DNA from 4 places in the Streptomyces luomodiensis genome. Region 1 is predicted to be linked to each of the others. Evidence: riboswitches for the same ligand, from Rfam matches in the RefSeq annotation. Region 1 holds a riboswitch; each other region holds the start of a gene.
What was found. Region 1 has a riboswitch for cobalamin ahead of nicT (Nickel transporter NicT). Riboswitches for the same ligand answer to the same signal wherever they lie in the genome.
Positions count from the first base shown of each region.

Region 2: it holds a riboswitch for cobalamin, as region 1 does, so the genes downstream of both, PS467_RS11125 (cobalamin biosynthesis protein) here and nicT (Nickel transporter NicT) in region 1, are expected to answer to the same signal.
Region 3: it holds a riboswitch for cobalamin, as region 1 does, so the genes downstream of both, PS467_RS02730 ((2Fe-2S) ferredoxin domain-containing protein) here and nicT (Nickel transporter NicT) in region 1, are expected to answer to the same signal.
Region 4: it holds a riboswitch for cobalamin, as region 1 does, so the genes downstream of both, PS467_RS27190 (ribonucleoside-diphosphate reductase subunit alpha) here and nicT (Nickel transporter NicT) in region 1, are expected to answer to the same signal.

Region 1 is NZ_CP117522.1:8,965,648-8,968,947, reverse strand. Features, by position in the region: gene PS467_RS37745 (hypothetical protein) at 35-169, shown strand; gene PS467_RS37740 (hypothetical protein) at 307-813, shown strand; gene nicT (Nickel transporter NicT) at 859-1,977, opposite strand; cobalamin riboswitch at 1,976-2,177, opposite strand; gene PS467_RS37730 (PepSY-associated TM helix domain-containing protein) at 2,252-3,300, opposite strand, start outside.
Region 2 is NZ_CP117522.1:2,593,529-2,596,828, reverse strand. Features, by position in the region: gene PS467_RS11130 (cobyric acid synthase) at 1-172, opposite strand, end outside; gene PS467_RS11125 (cobalamin biosynthesis protein) at 169-1,152, opposite strand; cobalamin riboswitch at 1,354-1,505, opposite strand; gene PS467_RS11120 (hypothetical protein) at 1,696-1,944, opposite strand; gene PS467_RS11115 (inorganic phosphate transporter) at 1,958-3,292, opposite strand.
Region 3 is NZ_CP117522.1:623,023-626,322, reverse strand. Features, by position in the region: gene PS467_RS02735 (potassium channel family protein) at 1-1,004, shown strand, start outside; cobalamin riboswitch at 1,066-1,241, shown strand; gene PS467_RS02730 ((2Fe-2S) ferredoxin domain-containing protein) at 1,285-1,674, shown strand; partial or broken gene PS467_RS02725 (FAD-binding protein) at 1,871-2,024, shown strand; gene PS467_RS02720 (sarcosine oxidase subunit gamma) at 2,035-2,628, opposite strand; partial or broken gene PS467_RS02715 (sarcosine oxidase subunit delta family protein) at 2,618-3,300, opposite strand, start outside.
Region 4 is NZ_CP117522.1:6,442,918-6,446,217, forward strand. Features, by position in the region: gene PS467_RS27190 (ribonucleoside-diphosphate reductase subunit alpha) at 1-1,163, opposite strand, end outside; cobalamin riboswitch at 1,296-1,455, opposite strand; gene PS467_RS27195 (FGGY family carbohydrate kinase) at 1,493-3,001, opposite strand; gene PS467_RS27200 (histidine phosphatase family protein) at 3,151-3,300, shown strand, end outside.

The DNA of each region.
Region 1 (3,300 bases):
CGCCGCACATCAAGCTGATGACGATGGGGTACCGGTGCCCGGTCTGTACGCGGCCGGCGAAGCCACCGGCGGGCCGTTCCACGGCGACTGTCCCGGGGACGCCGCCCCCATGCGCGCCGCCGTGTTCGGCCGCGCGGCCGGGCGGACCGCCGCGGCCGAAGCCCGGTGACCCCACTCGGCAGCCGGCCAGCGCATCGTCCTTCCCGGATGGTGCGCCGGCCGTTGTCGGGTCGGGTCGAACCGTGCGGCTCTTGCGCTCGTCTCCCCACGGCGGTAATTCCGTGAGCAGGGGCGGAAGGAGACCTCATGGATCAAGGACTCGCGGCCTTGTTCGCCGGGTTGGTGGCCCTGCTGGGTGCCCTCATCGGCGGCGGTTTCTCGGCACGGGCGGCGCGGATCGGCGGCGAGAAGACCGTTCAGGCCGCACGCCAGCAGGTGGAGGACCAGGCGCGGGTGGAGTCCAAGCGATGGCTCCTCCAGGCCCGGCATGACGCCTATCAGGTGATCCTGAGCGCCACCGACGCGTACACGGACGCCCTCATCCAGCCGACGACGACGGCGGAGGTGGCAGAGGCGGCGCGGCAACGGTTCCGCTCGGCTCGGCTGCGGGTCGATGTGGTGGGTCCCGCGACCGTCCGAACCGCGGCCGACGAGTTGTCGCTGACCTGCGTCCAGGTGCATCGTGTCCTGGGGGAAGGGGAGCCCGTCGAGTCCTGGATGGCTCAGGAGATCGAGGAACGCCACCGCGCGTTCGTCAAGGCCGTCACCGCCGTGTACGCGTGGGAGCCCGACGCGGTGCACGAGATTCCGTGACGCCGGGACATGTGCCGGGCGCCGGGCCCATGGAAGGAGCTGGGGTCAGCCGCCGTCGGCGCGCGCGGTACGGACGGCCCAGCGCTGTTCGACCTTGGCCAGCCGCCAGTAGGCCAGCGCCGCGGCCCACACCACCACGAACAGACCGACGATGATGAAGCCCACGTTGTCCAGGTTCAGCGCCGAGATCCAGCCGGTGACGGCGTCCCGCAGTTCGAGCTTGTCGTGCAGGACGCTGATCAGCTCGATGGTGCCGATGAGGAAGGCGACCGCGATGGACAGACCCGTGATGGCGAGGTTGTAGAAGACCTTGCGGACCGGGTTGGCGAACGCCCACTGGTAGGCGACGTTCATGAAGGTGCCGTCGAGGGTGTCGAACAGGCTCATCCCGGCGGCGAAGAGCAGCGGCAGGCACAGGATGGCGTACCAGGGCAGCCCGGCGGCCGCGCCGCTTCCGGCCATCACCATCAGGGCCACCTCGGTGGCGGTGTCGAAGCCGAGCCCGAAGAGGAAGCCGAGCGGGAACATCTGCCCCGGCCGGGTGATGGACTTGGTGAAGCGGCCCAGGACGCGGTTCATGAAGCCACGCGCGTCCAGTTGTGCTTCCAGTTCCGTCTCGTCGTACTGTCCGGCGCGCATGGCCTTGAAGACGCGCAGGATGCCCAGCAGGGCCACCAGGTTGAGCGCGGCGATGAGGTAGAGGAAGGCGCCGGAGACCGTCGTGCCGACGGCGCCGAGCACCTGGTGGGTCCCGGAGTCCTCGTTGACCAGGGTGCCGGCCAGCTGGGCCCCGCCGGCCACCAGCGCGGCCAGGGCGACCACCACACCGGAGTGGCCGAGCGCGAACCAGAAGCCGACGGACACCGGCCGCTTGCCGTCCGCCATCAGCTTGCGGGTGGTGTTGTCGATGGCGGCGATGTGGTCGGCGTCGAAGGCGTGCCGCATGCCCAGGGTGTACGCGGTGATGCCCAGGCCGACGCCGAACGTCTTGGCGCCGACCTCGTAGTGATGGGGCGCCACGACCAGGAAGAGCAGGCCGAAGGCGACGGCGTGCAGGATGAGTATCACCGCCAGCAGCCCGGCGGTCCGGACGGTGTCCTCGCGCCGCCATCGCGATGTGGTGGGCAGGGTCATGCGATCACGCTCCAGCACCTCGTGGATCATCTCGTGAGATGCCGTGGCCGGTCTCCTGGCTGACGGGTCGCCGCGCCCGCCCCTGCCTTCCCGGCCGCCATGGGCGACCAGTGGCTCCGCGGCACGGTCCGACCGACCGCGGAACGGGACGGGAACTCCCCGATCACAGTGGCGAGGGCCGCTCCGGTTTCGCACCGGTCTTCCCGTACACCACGGCCCGCCAACTGTAGGGCCGGCCGGGCAAAAGCGGCAAGCCGGGAGGGGGCCCGATCCGGCCGGCCGCGGACGGCCGCCCGTGGCCGACTCAGGCGCCGGCCGCGCCGGCCCGTTTCCCACGCCGGTCGGCCAGGCGGCCGAGCGCGATGTCGATGACCAGGAAGGCGGCCAGCGGAATGCCGAGCAGCGGCAGGTAGTAGCCGAGCACCCCGATCGCGACGACCAGCGAGGCCAGGACGTACGACGGCACCTGACGCCAGGCGCCACGCGCGATGGGGCGGCCGAAGGCACCGGCCCGGCCGCGCTGCCACCACATCCGGTAGCCCCATACGATCAGGAAGACCAGGGCGAGCGCGAGGGCGGCCAGGGCGATCTGGTTGGGCAGCCCGAACAGGCTCCCCATATGGGCGTCGATGCCCCAGCGGGAGAGCTTGGCCAGCAGCGGATAGTCCTCGAACCGCACCACATCGGTGACCTGACCGGTCGTCGGATCGACGGCCGCCGCGTCCTGCTTCTCCGGCCAGCTGCGCTGGATCTGGCTGACGGTGTACGCGGTGCCGGGCCCGGCGGGCGGGACGATCTCCACCGGGTTGTCCAGGCCCTCGGCGCGGGCGGCCTCGAGGACGGCGTCGAAGCCGACATCGGCGGACGAGCCGCCGTGTCCCCCCGACCCGCCCATGTCCATGCCCTCCATGCCGTCCATGCCGTCCATGGAGCCGTGTCCGGCGTGTTCGCCGCCGACGGCGGAGCTGACGGCCGGCGTGGCCTGGCCGAGGGCGGCGCGCAGGTCGGTGACGTTCGCGCCCGCGTAGGTGGACCACGTCAGACCGGTCGCGGACAGGAAGAACAGCCCCAGCGCCGCCCAGACGCCGACCGAGCCGTGAAAGGACATCGCCCTTCTGCGCCCCGCGGCGGAGCGGTCCGGGAACGCGGTCGCGCGCAGCTTCCGCTTCACCGGGCCCGTGCGGCGGCGGGCGAGCCACAGCACCAGCCCGCCACCGGTGATCACCCACAGCCAGCTGGCGGCGAGTTCGCTGTAGAGCCGGCCGGTGTCGCCGAGGTGCAGATTGCGGTGCAGGTCGTCGATCCATGTGCGCAGCGGCAGCGCACCGCTGGTGCCGTACTGCTCCAGCGCGC
Region 2 (3,300 bases), 6.4 Mb from region 1:
ACATGTTCTGCGCCTTGAAGGGCGCCACGCTGACGCCCTTACGGGCGAGCCACCGGCAGATCCCGGCCGTCACGACACTCTTGCCCGCGTCGGAGGTCGTACCCGCGACCAGCAGCCCCCCGCCCCGTGCCCCGGGAGCGCCCGTGCCGCCCTTACCGCGTATCCCGCTCATCCACCGCCCCTTCCAGCGGCCCGCGGCCGCCCCGTCAACGCCCGGACGGCCGGCCGGGCCGCCACGGACACACCGAGCGCCAGGAGGCCGACGCGCCGCGACAGCCGTATCGCCCGCTCGATGTCGGCCGCCGCCACCGGCCGCCCGCCGGAGTTGAGCACCGGCCGGTGCTCGACCCGGCCGCCGTAGGCGAGGGTGCCGCCCAGCCGTACGCCGAGCGCCCCCGCGAAGGATGCCTCCACCGGTCCCGCGTTGGGGCTCGGATGGCGCCGGCCGTCGCGCCGCCAGGCGCGCCACGCGCCGCGCGGATCGGGGCCCGCGAGGGTCGTCATGGCCGCCGTAAGCCGCGCACCGGGCCAGCCGGCCACATCGTCCACACGGGCCGCCGCCCAGCCGAACCGCCGGTAGCGCGGCGACTTGTGACCCACCATGGCGTCCAGGGTGTTGACGGCGCGGAAGCCGATGAGCCCCGGCACCCCGCCCACGGCCCCCCACACCAGCGCGCCCACGACGGCGTCGGACGTGTTCTCGGCGACCGATTCGACGACCGCGCGGGCGATCTGCGGCCCGTCCAGCGCCTGCGGATCGCGGCCGCACAGATGCGGCAGCCGCTCCCGGGCGCCCTCGAGGTCGCCCGCGGCCAGCGCCCCGCCGACGGCCCGTGCCTCACGGCCCAGCGTCGTACCGCCCAGCACGGCCCAGGTGGCGGCAGCGGTCAGCGCCGCCTGCGCGCCGCGGCGGCCGCCCAGGGCCCGTACGGCGCGGGTCAGCAGCGCGGCACCGGCGGCCGCGCCGCCCGCGCACAACGCGGTGTGCAGGGCCCCGTAACCGCGGTGGTCACGCCACAGCCGGCGCTCGGCGGCCGCGGCGGCGCGCCCGAAAGCGGCCACCGGGTGGCCGCGGCGCGGATCGCCCACGGCAAGATCAGCGAGGAAGCCGAGGGCCGCGCCGCACGCGAAGGAGGCGTGGTCGGCAGCCATCCGTCAGGCCGCCGTCATGCCCCGGCGCGGGGACACGCCGACCGAGCCGACCGAGCAGCCGGTGCGGCTGGTAAGGACAAGACGGGTGGGCAAGACAGGGCAGCCGGAGTGGACCGAGGGGGCTGGCGGCGTGGCGGTGCCGGGCATGGCGGTTTGTCCTCACTCAGGGTCCTCGCCCTGGTTCGACGTGACCGGCGGTGAGAGTCTCCTGGCTCCCGGATCCGCGGCCCTCCCGGTCTTCCAGCCCGTGCACGGAACGAACCGTACGGATGAGCCGTGACCCCATGCAGGCGATGGGAGGGCGCTCCCCGGTGACAGTGGCGGGACCGCGCCGGATTCTCACCGGCTTCCTCTCCTGCCGCCGTTTGGCTCGGGAAGTCCACCATGGGCCGCGAATGGCCGTCAACTCGCATATGACCCAGGACGCCCGAGTGTGCCGAGGCCCACAGCGACCGCCGCACACGGAACGGCCGCCGGAGGGACGGCGCTGGTCAGCGCCACCGTCCGGCGGCCGGTGGGTCGATGAGGACGCGGGTGGGGTCCTCAGCCGACGATCAGATAGATGCCGTACGCCACGACCGCGGCGCACACCGCGAAACAGGCGTACGCGCCGGTGCGCGCGAGCGCGGAGGCGTCGGCCGCACCACCCGGCACGGCGGCCGTGTCGCCCTGCTCCGGCCGCGTCTTGCGGGACGTCCCGACGATACCCAGGGTGAAGACGCCCACCATGCCGACCGTCACCACGAGGCTGACGCCGAAGACCTGGCCGAGTGCCGCCCAGTCGATGTCCATGTTTGCCGGCTCCTTACGGGGTGGTGCTGCTCGCCGCGGCGGCGGGCGTGGGGATGTTCTCGGACGTGGTCTCCGGGGCGCCGGTCCCGGAGGCGGTTCCCCCGGTCTTCCCGGAGACCTCGGGGACCTCGGAGCTTGCCGAAACGGAAGCGGAATCCGCCGGGCCGGCAGGCGCCACCGGACCCGCGGGCGGCGGGGCCACGGACCGCAGGGCGGCCGTGACGGCGCCGACCGGCTCCTGGCTGCCGACCTCGTTGACGTTGGTGTGGTCCACGGGCTTGCGGCGCGAGAGCGCCCAGATCGCCCCGCAGGCCAGGACGGCGAGCACGGCGACCGCCGTGATCCCCGCGTTCCCCTGGTCGGCCAGCAGCGCGGCGCCACCCGCCACCAGACCGGCGGCCGGCAGGGTCAGCACCCAGGCGATCACCATGCGGCCCGCGGTCGACCAGCGCACCACGGCGCCCTTACGGCCGACACCCGCGCCCATGACGGCGCCGGAGCAGACCTGGGTGGTGGACAGCGCGAAGCCGAGGTGGGAGGAGGCGAGGATGACGGTCGCGGCGCCGGTCTGGGCGGCGAAGCCCTGCGGCGGCTGGATGTCGGTGATGCCCTTACCCATGGTGCGGATGATGCGCCAGCCGCCCAGGTAGGTGCCGAGCGCGATGGCCAGGCCCGCCGAGACGATGACCCACAGCGGCGGGTCGGAGTCGGGCGCCACCACGCCTCCGGTGACCAGCGCCAGGGTGATCACGCCCATCGTCTTCTGGGCGTCGTTGGTGCCGTGGGCCAGGGAGACCAGGGCGGCCGAGGCGATCTGCCCGGCGCGGTAGCCCTTCGCGGTGTCCTCCGGGGCGCGGTCGCGGCCGAGCCGGTAGGTGAGCCGGGTGGCGGCCACCGTGGCGATGCCGGCCACGACCGGCGCGGCGACGGCGGGGATCAGGACCTTCATGACGATCGCGTCGCCGTTGACCCCGTCCAGGCCGGCGGAGACCACGGTGGCGCCGATGAGGCCGCCGAACAGGGCGTGCGAGGAGCTGGAGGGGAGTCCGGCGAGCCAGGTCACCAGATTCCACAGGATCGCGCCGACCAGTCCAGCGAAGATCACTTCGGGTCGGATACCGGAATCCTCATCGATGATCCCGCCGGAGATGGTCTTGGCCACCTCCACGGACAGGAACGCGCCGACGAGGTTGAGGACGGCCGACATCGCCACTGCCACCCTGGGACCGAGTGCTCCCGTGGAGATGGTGGTGGCCATGGCGTTGGCCGTGTCGTGGAAGCCGTTCGTGAAGTCGAACACCAAGGCCGTGACGATCACGATCCCGATGAGAAGCGTGATGTGTTCCATACACCCGG
Region 3 (3,300 bases), 8.3 Mb from region 1:
TCGCGCTCACCCTCGTCTCCTGGCAGGTCACCGGGGTCGGTCTGCTCCGCGCGGCCTACCTGACGGTGCTGGACGTGCTGGCCATCGACGATCCGGCGCTCGACGAGCCGACCGCACGCAAGATCGTCCAATTGCTGTCCGGGCTGGCCGGACTGCTCCTGCTGCCCGTCCTGGTGGCCGCCGCGCTCGAGGCGCTGGGCACCTTCCGCACCGCCTCCACGCTGCGCCGCCCGCCACGCGGCCTCTCCGGCCATGTCGTCCTGCTCGGACTCGGCAAAATCGGCACCCGTGTGCTGGCCAGACTCCGGGAGATGGACATCCCCGTGGTGTGCGTGGAAGAGGACCCCGGTGCGCGTGGCATCCCGCTGGCCCGCGAGCTGGGGGTGCCGACCGTGGTCGGCGATGTCACCCAGGAGGGCGTCCTGGAGGCCGCCAAGATCCAGCGAGCCCATGCCCTGCTGGCCCTGACCAGCGTGGACACCACCAACCTGGAGGCGACGCTGTACGCCCGCTCGGTCAAACCCCGTCTGCGGGTGGCGCTGCGCCTGTACGACGACGGCTTCGCCACCGCCGTCTACCGCACCCTGCGCGCGGCCCATCCGCAGGCCCTGACCCGCAGCCGCAGCGTCTCCTCCCTGGCGGCGCCCGCCTTCGCCGGGGCGATGATGGGGCGTCAGGTCCTCGGTGCCATACCGATCGAGCGCAGGGTGCTGCTCTTCGCCGCCCTGCATGTGGCCGGACATCCGCGGCTGGAGGGCCGTACCGTCGCCGAGGCGTTCGCGCCGGGCGCCTGGCGGGTGATCGCACTGGACGCGGCGGAACCCGCGGACCGGCAGCGCGACCTCGCCGCGGCACCCTCGCACGACGGCGTCGCCCAGGAACCCGCCCTGGTGTGGGACCTGCACCCCGGTTACGTCCTGCGGCCACAGGACCGCGTGGTGCTGGCGGCCACCCGCCAGGGCCTGGCCGAACTGCTCGCGGGCGCACCGGTCCGCCGGAACTGACCTGCCCATCGCCCTCGCCCGGGGCCGCGGCGGGGGTCCCGTGGCATGGCGGAGCCCGGGATGGGATGATGCCGGGCGACATGGGCGACGGCGGAACGAGGAAGCCGGTGTGAATCCGGCGCGGTACCGCCACTGTGATCGGCGAGCGGATCCCGAACAGGCCACTGCCCGCACGCGGGTGGGAAGGCCGGGACGAGCATCGACCCGAGAGCCAGGAGACTCACGCGGTCGCCTCCTCGACGCAACCGGGGCGGACTTCCCCGGAGGAGGGCGATGCGCCATGCCCAACGGGCCGAGCGACCCGGTGCCGTGCCGGGTGACCATGTGCCGGGACTGCTGCTGCGGCAGCCCCAAGGTGACCGGGATCGACCACACCGCGCAGACCGCGCGCCTGGGGCAGGAGGCGCCCGTGCGCGTCTCCGGGTGCCTGGACGTGTGCGATCAGGCCAATGTGATCGTGGTGCAGCCGTCGGCCGCCGGGCGCGCCGCCGGCGCCAGGCCGGTGTGGCTCGGCCTGGTCAACGACCCGGACGCGACCGAGGACATCGCGGCCTGGATCCGGGCGGGCGGCCCCGGTGTCGCACCGCTGCCCGACATCCTCGACCTGTACACCTTCACCCCGCGGCAGCGGCGCGCCTCGCCCGGGACGTCACCGGGCGGCGGGGGCTGACCGGCCGCGCTCCGGGACACCGCATCGCTCCTGGGACAGGACTCTGGCGGCCCCGCACCCTCTGGGCTACCGTCGGTAACACGTTGCCGCCGCGGCAACCCCCTCGTGTCTCCCGCACCCTTTCGAACCCCCCTTCCGGAAGGCAGCCCATGGAGAACCCCACAGACAATTCCGCCTCCCCCGCCGGGATCAGCCGCCGGTCACCGGCCTGTACGCGGCCGGCGAGGTGTCGGGCTTCGGCGGCGGCGGAGTGCACGGCTACCGCTCCCTGGAGGGCACCTTCCTCGTGCGGCTGCCTGTTCTCGGGCCGCGCCGCCGGCCGGGCCGCGGCGGCCGCGACCGCGACCTGAACCGGGCCGCTCACCCAGCGCCTCCCCGGTATTCCGTGCAGGCGTCGAGCAGCCAGGTGGCCAGGTAGGAGGCGAAGGACGAGCGGACCAGCAGCCAGACGGCGGACGCCCCCTCCGCGCGCACCACGAGGGTGACCGGGGCCCGCGCCAGCAGTGTGGTCGGACAGGCGCCGACGGGTGTCACCCGCGGATCCAGATCGATGGCACAGCCGTGGGCCAGCACCGTGCGGACGAGAGGCCCGGACAGGGCCAGCGTGGTGCGCTGCGCCGAGACGTCGGTGACGGTGGCGAACTCCTCCCCGATGGCCGTACGCAGCCGGGTGAGCAGCTCGTGCCGCCGGCCGTCGGGGGCCACCAGCAGCCATTCGTCCGGGCCCAGCCACACCACCGTGACGTCGCCCGACGACTCGGCGCGCACCGGGCCCGGCAGGGCGGTGTCCAGGGCGGCCTCGACGGCCTTCGCCGCGGCACCGCCCGGCTCCACCCGCAGGGTGAGCTGGGTCAGGAAGGGCAGTTCCCGCACCCGCAGCCCGGCCGGCAGCCGCGCCAGGCGGTCCTGCCACGCGGACAGGGGACTGACACGCGTGGACGTCTCAACCGTCACGGCGAGTTCCCTCCTTGTCGAAGAGCACGGGGTCGGTCACGGTCACCGGGACGGTCCGGCCATCCAGCGGGACGTAGAGGGTTTCGCCGATGCGCCGGGTTCCCGAGCGCACCAGGGCCAGGGCGAACGTGCGCCGGAGGGCGTCGCTGCGGTAGCTGGAGGTGACATGGCCCAGCATGGGCACCGGCGGCTGGGGAACGCTGCTGGTGGCGATGATCTGGGCGCCTTCGGGCAGCAGGACCCGTTCGTCGGCCGGCAGCAGGCCCACCAGCTGCTTGCGGTCCTCGCGCTGGTTCTCCGCACGGGTGAAGGACCGCTTGCCGATGAAGTCCGGCTTCTTCTTGGACACGACCCACGACATGCCCAGGTCCTGCGGGGTGATGGTGCCGTCGGTGTCCTGCCCGATGATCGGGTACGCCTTCTCGGCGCGCAGCACGTGCATGGTCTCGGTGCCGTACGGGGTGATGCCGAACGGGCCGCCGGCCGTGAGGAGGGCCTGCCACACCGTGAGGCCGTCCCAGGCGGGGACGTTGATCTCGTAGGCGAGTTCACCGGAGAAGCTGATGCGGCACACCCGCGCCGGGACACCGGCGACGGTGGCGTCGCGCCATGACATGAACGGGAACGCGGCCTTGCCGACGTCCAGGCCGGGCGCCACCAGGGCCAGGACGT
Region 4 (3,300 bases), 2.5 Mb from region 1:
TTCCGGTACGCGGCGTCGAACTCCTCGCCCCACAGGTCCACCAGCTCGGGGGCGTCGGACGGGGAGAACAGCGACCAGTCGGCGTCCGCCTCGACCCGGCGCATGAACTCGTCCGGGATCCAGTGGGCGATGTTGAGGTTGTGGGTGCGGCGGGCGTCCTCGCCCGTGTTGTCCCGCAGCTCCAGGAACTCCTCGAGGTCCGCGTGCCAGCTCTCCAGGTAGACGCAGGCCGCGCCCTTGCGCCGGCCGCCCTGGTTGACGGCGGCCACCGAGGCGTCGAGCGTGCGCAGGAACGGCACGATGCCGCCGGAGTGCCCGTTGGTGCCCCGGATCAGCGAACCGCGGGCCCGGATGCGGGAGTAGGACAGGCCGATGCCGCCCGCGTGCTTCGACAGCCGCGCCACCTGGTGGTAGCGGTGGTAGATGGAGTCCAGCTCGTCCAGCGGGGAGTCCAGCAGATAGCAGGACGACATCTGGGGATGCCGGGTGCCGGAGTTGAACAGCGTGGGGGAGCTGGGCAGGTACGACAGCGTGCTGGTGAGCCGGTACAGCTCGGCCACGTCGTCCAGGGCCCGCTCCGAGAGGTCCTCGGCGAGCCCGCAGGCCACGCGCAGCAGGAAGTGCTGCGGGGTCTCGATCACCTGGCGGGTGAGCGGGTGGCGCAGCAGGTAGCGGCTGTAGAGGGTGCGCAGTCCGAAGTAGCCGAAGCGGTCGTCGGCCCCGTCGGCCAGGGCCCGCTCCACCAGCGCGTCCAGCCGCCCGGCGTGGGTGGCGGCGAACTCCGCGGTGGAGTCGGCGATCAGGCCCTCGCGGTGGCCCACCGCCACGGAGCCGGAGAAGGAGACCGCGCCCTGCCCGGCCGCCTCCTGGGTGATGGTGACCGCCAGCAGCCGCGCGGCCAGCCGCGAGTACTCCGGTTCCTCGGCGATCAGCCCGGCCGCCGCCTCGGTCGCGAGGGTGCGCAACTCCGCCTCGTCCGAGCCGGGATGGCGGCCGCGCAGGGCGGCGGCCGCGACCTTTCCGGGGTCGGTGGCGGGCAGGTCGGCGGTGAGGCCGGTGAGGGTCCGCAGCAGGGCGGTCCCGGGCGCGTCGCCCGCTGCCCGGGGAACCGCTGCCTGAGAATCCGCCTGTTCTGAAACCGGATCGGCGGGCGCGATGGTCACTGAAGTGCTCTCCCTCGCTCGGCTGGGGCCGCGAGGGGGGCGATGGGCGCGCGGGCATGCCGGTGCCGCACTCCTCGTACGCCGGGCACACCACGCAGCGTCCATCGGCCCAACCCACGAGGCCGGGGGACGTGTTCTGAACGGCCGTCGGCAGGTGCTCGGACTCATGGGTACGCCGCATAAGCGCACACATACACCGTTGCGGGACAGTTCCGGATTCGCACCGGATTCCCCTGCGGCGACAGCGAGCATGAGCATACATCTTGTGTCGGCCGGCGCACGTGCCCCCACATGTTGTGTCGGGAGGTGCGGAGTTTCGTGCGAATGTGCTAGTGCGTTCCGTAGGCGGCCCATGACCTGGGGCCCGTCGCGCGCCATCCGCCGAGCGCCTCGTCGAGCCGGGCGCGGTAGCCGGCGTAGCCGTCCTCGAAGAGCTCGCGGAGGTCCGCGCGGGGTTCGACGGTGCGCGCGTCGGCCTGCCAGCGCTCCGCGTCGACCGGGTCGCCGAGGGCCCGCCAGGCGACCGCCACCGCGCCCCGCGCACCCACCTCGGGCTCGTTCGGGATGCGCACCGGGCGGCCGATGACATCGGCGAACAGCCGGGCCCACGCCGTGGACCGGGTGCCGCCGCCGCACAGCGCCAGGCTCGCGGAGAGCCCGGCGGCCTCCAGGCAGTGGCGTGCGGCGTAGGCGACGGCTTCGCAGACCGCGCGGACCGCGTCGGCGCGGGTGGCGCCCAGCGTGAGCCCGTCCAGCCGCCCCCGCGCGGCGGGTTCCACGAACGGCGCGCGCTCCCCGGCGCCGGACAGGAAGGGCAGGGCGGTCACGCCGTTGGCGCCGGGCGGTGCGGCCTCGAGTATCGCGTCCAGCTCGGCCGTGGTCGCGCCGGTGAACTCCAGCACCCACTCCAGGGCCGCGGTGCCGACCATCGCGGGCATGGCGCGCAGCCAGCGGTCCGGATCGGGGGTGCACAGCCACATCCCCGCCGGATCGCCGGCCGGGTCGATCCGCGCGCTGTCGGTGAGCACCTGGCTGGCCAGGGTGGTGCCGACGATCAGCAACCCGTCGCCCACCTCGCACACCCCGCTGCCGATGGCGCAGGCCGGGAGGTCGTACGGGCCCGCCGTGACCGGCAGCCCGGCCGGCAGTCCCAGCAGCCGCGCGCCCGCCCCGTCCAGCCGCGCGACCGCGCCCGGGGCGGCGGGCGGCGGCAACAGCCGGGCGTACGCGGCGATTCCGCACACGTCCAGGGCCTGGGTCACGTACTGACGGGTGGTCACGTCCAGGAACGGCAGTGAGGCGTCGGAGGCGTCCACGCCGATGACGCCGGTCAGCCGCTGGGCGACCGCGTCCACGCAGTAGCCCGCGACCTCGGCCCGCGCCAGGGCCTCCGGCTCGTGCTCGGCCAGCCAGGCCAGCAGCGGGGCGTGGCAGCCGGGGAACACCCCCGAGCCGGTGAGGGCGTACAGCGCCCGCAGGGTGCCGTCCTCGCCCCAGCGGGCCACGGTGTCGCCCGCCCTGCCGTCCATCCAGGAGATCGGCGGACGCACCGCCCGGCCCGCCGCGTCCCGCAGCCACATGCCGTCCCCCTGGCCGGTGAGCGCGAGTGCGGCCGGGGGGCCGGGGAGGGCGGCGGCGACCTCCCGGCACACCTCGCCGACCGTGCGCAGCACGTCCTCCAGGTCCTGCTCCACCCGGCCGCCGGGCAGCCGCTCCAGCCGGCTGGGGCGGCTCGCGGAGGCCACCGCCCGGCCGTCCCGGCCGAAGGCCACGGCCTTGGTGACGGAGGTGCCGACGTCGACTCCGATGATCACGTCGTGGGCGGCGAGGACGCGCATGGGTGGCCTTCCTTCCGGCGTGCTTCGGGGTGTGCTTCCGGGCTCTCGGGTGTGCTTCGGGGCGTGCTTCGGCGTTTCATAACATGGGCGATGCTAGATTTAACATCTACAACTTGATCAGACAATGCCCGACACAGGGGAGGCCCCGGATGAGCGCCCGACTGCTGCTCGTACGTCACGGCGAGACCGTGTGGCACGCGGAGAACCGCTACGCCGGCACCTCCGACATCGACCTGACCGAACGGGGGCATCGCCAGGCCCGCGCGCTCGCCCGGTGGGCCGGGCGGCGCGGCGCGGAC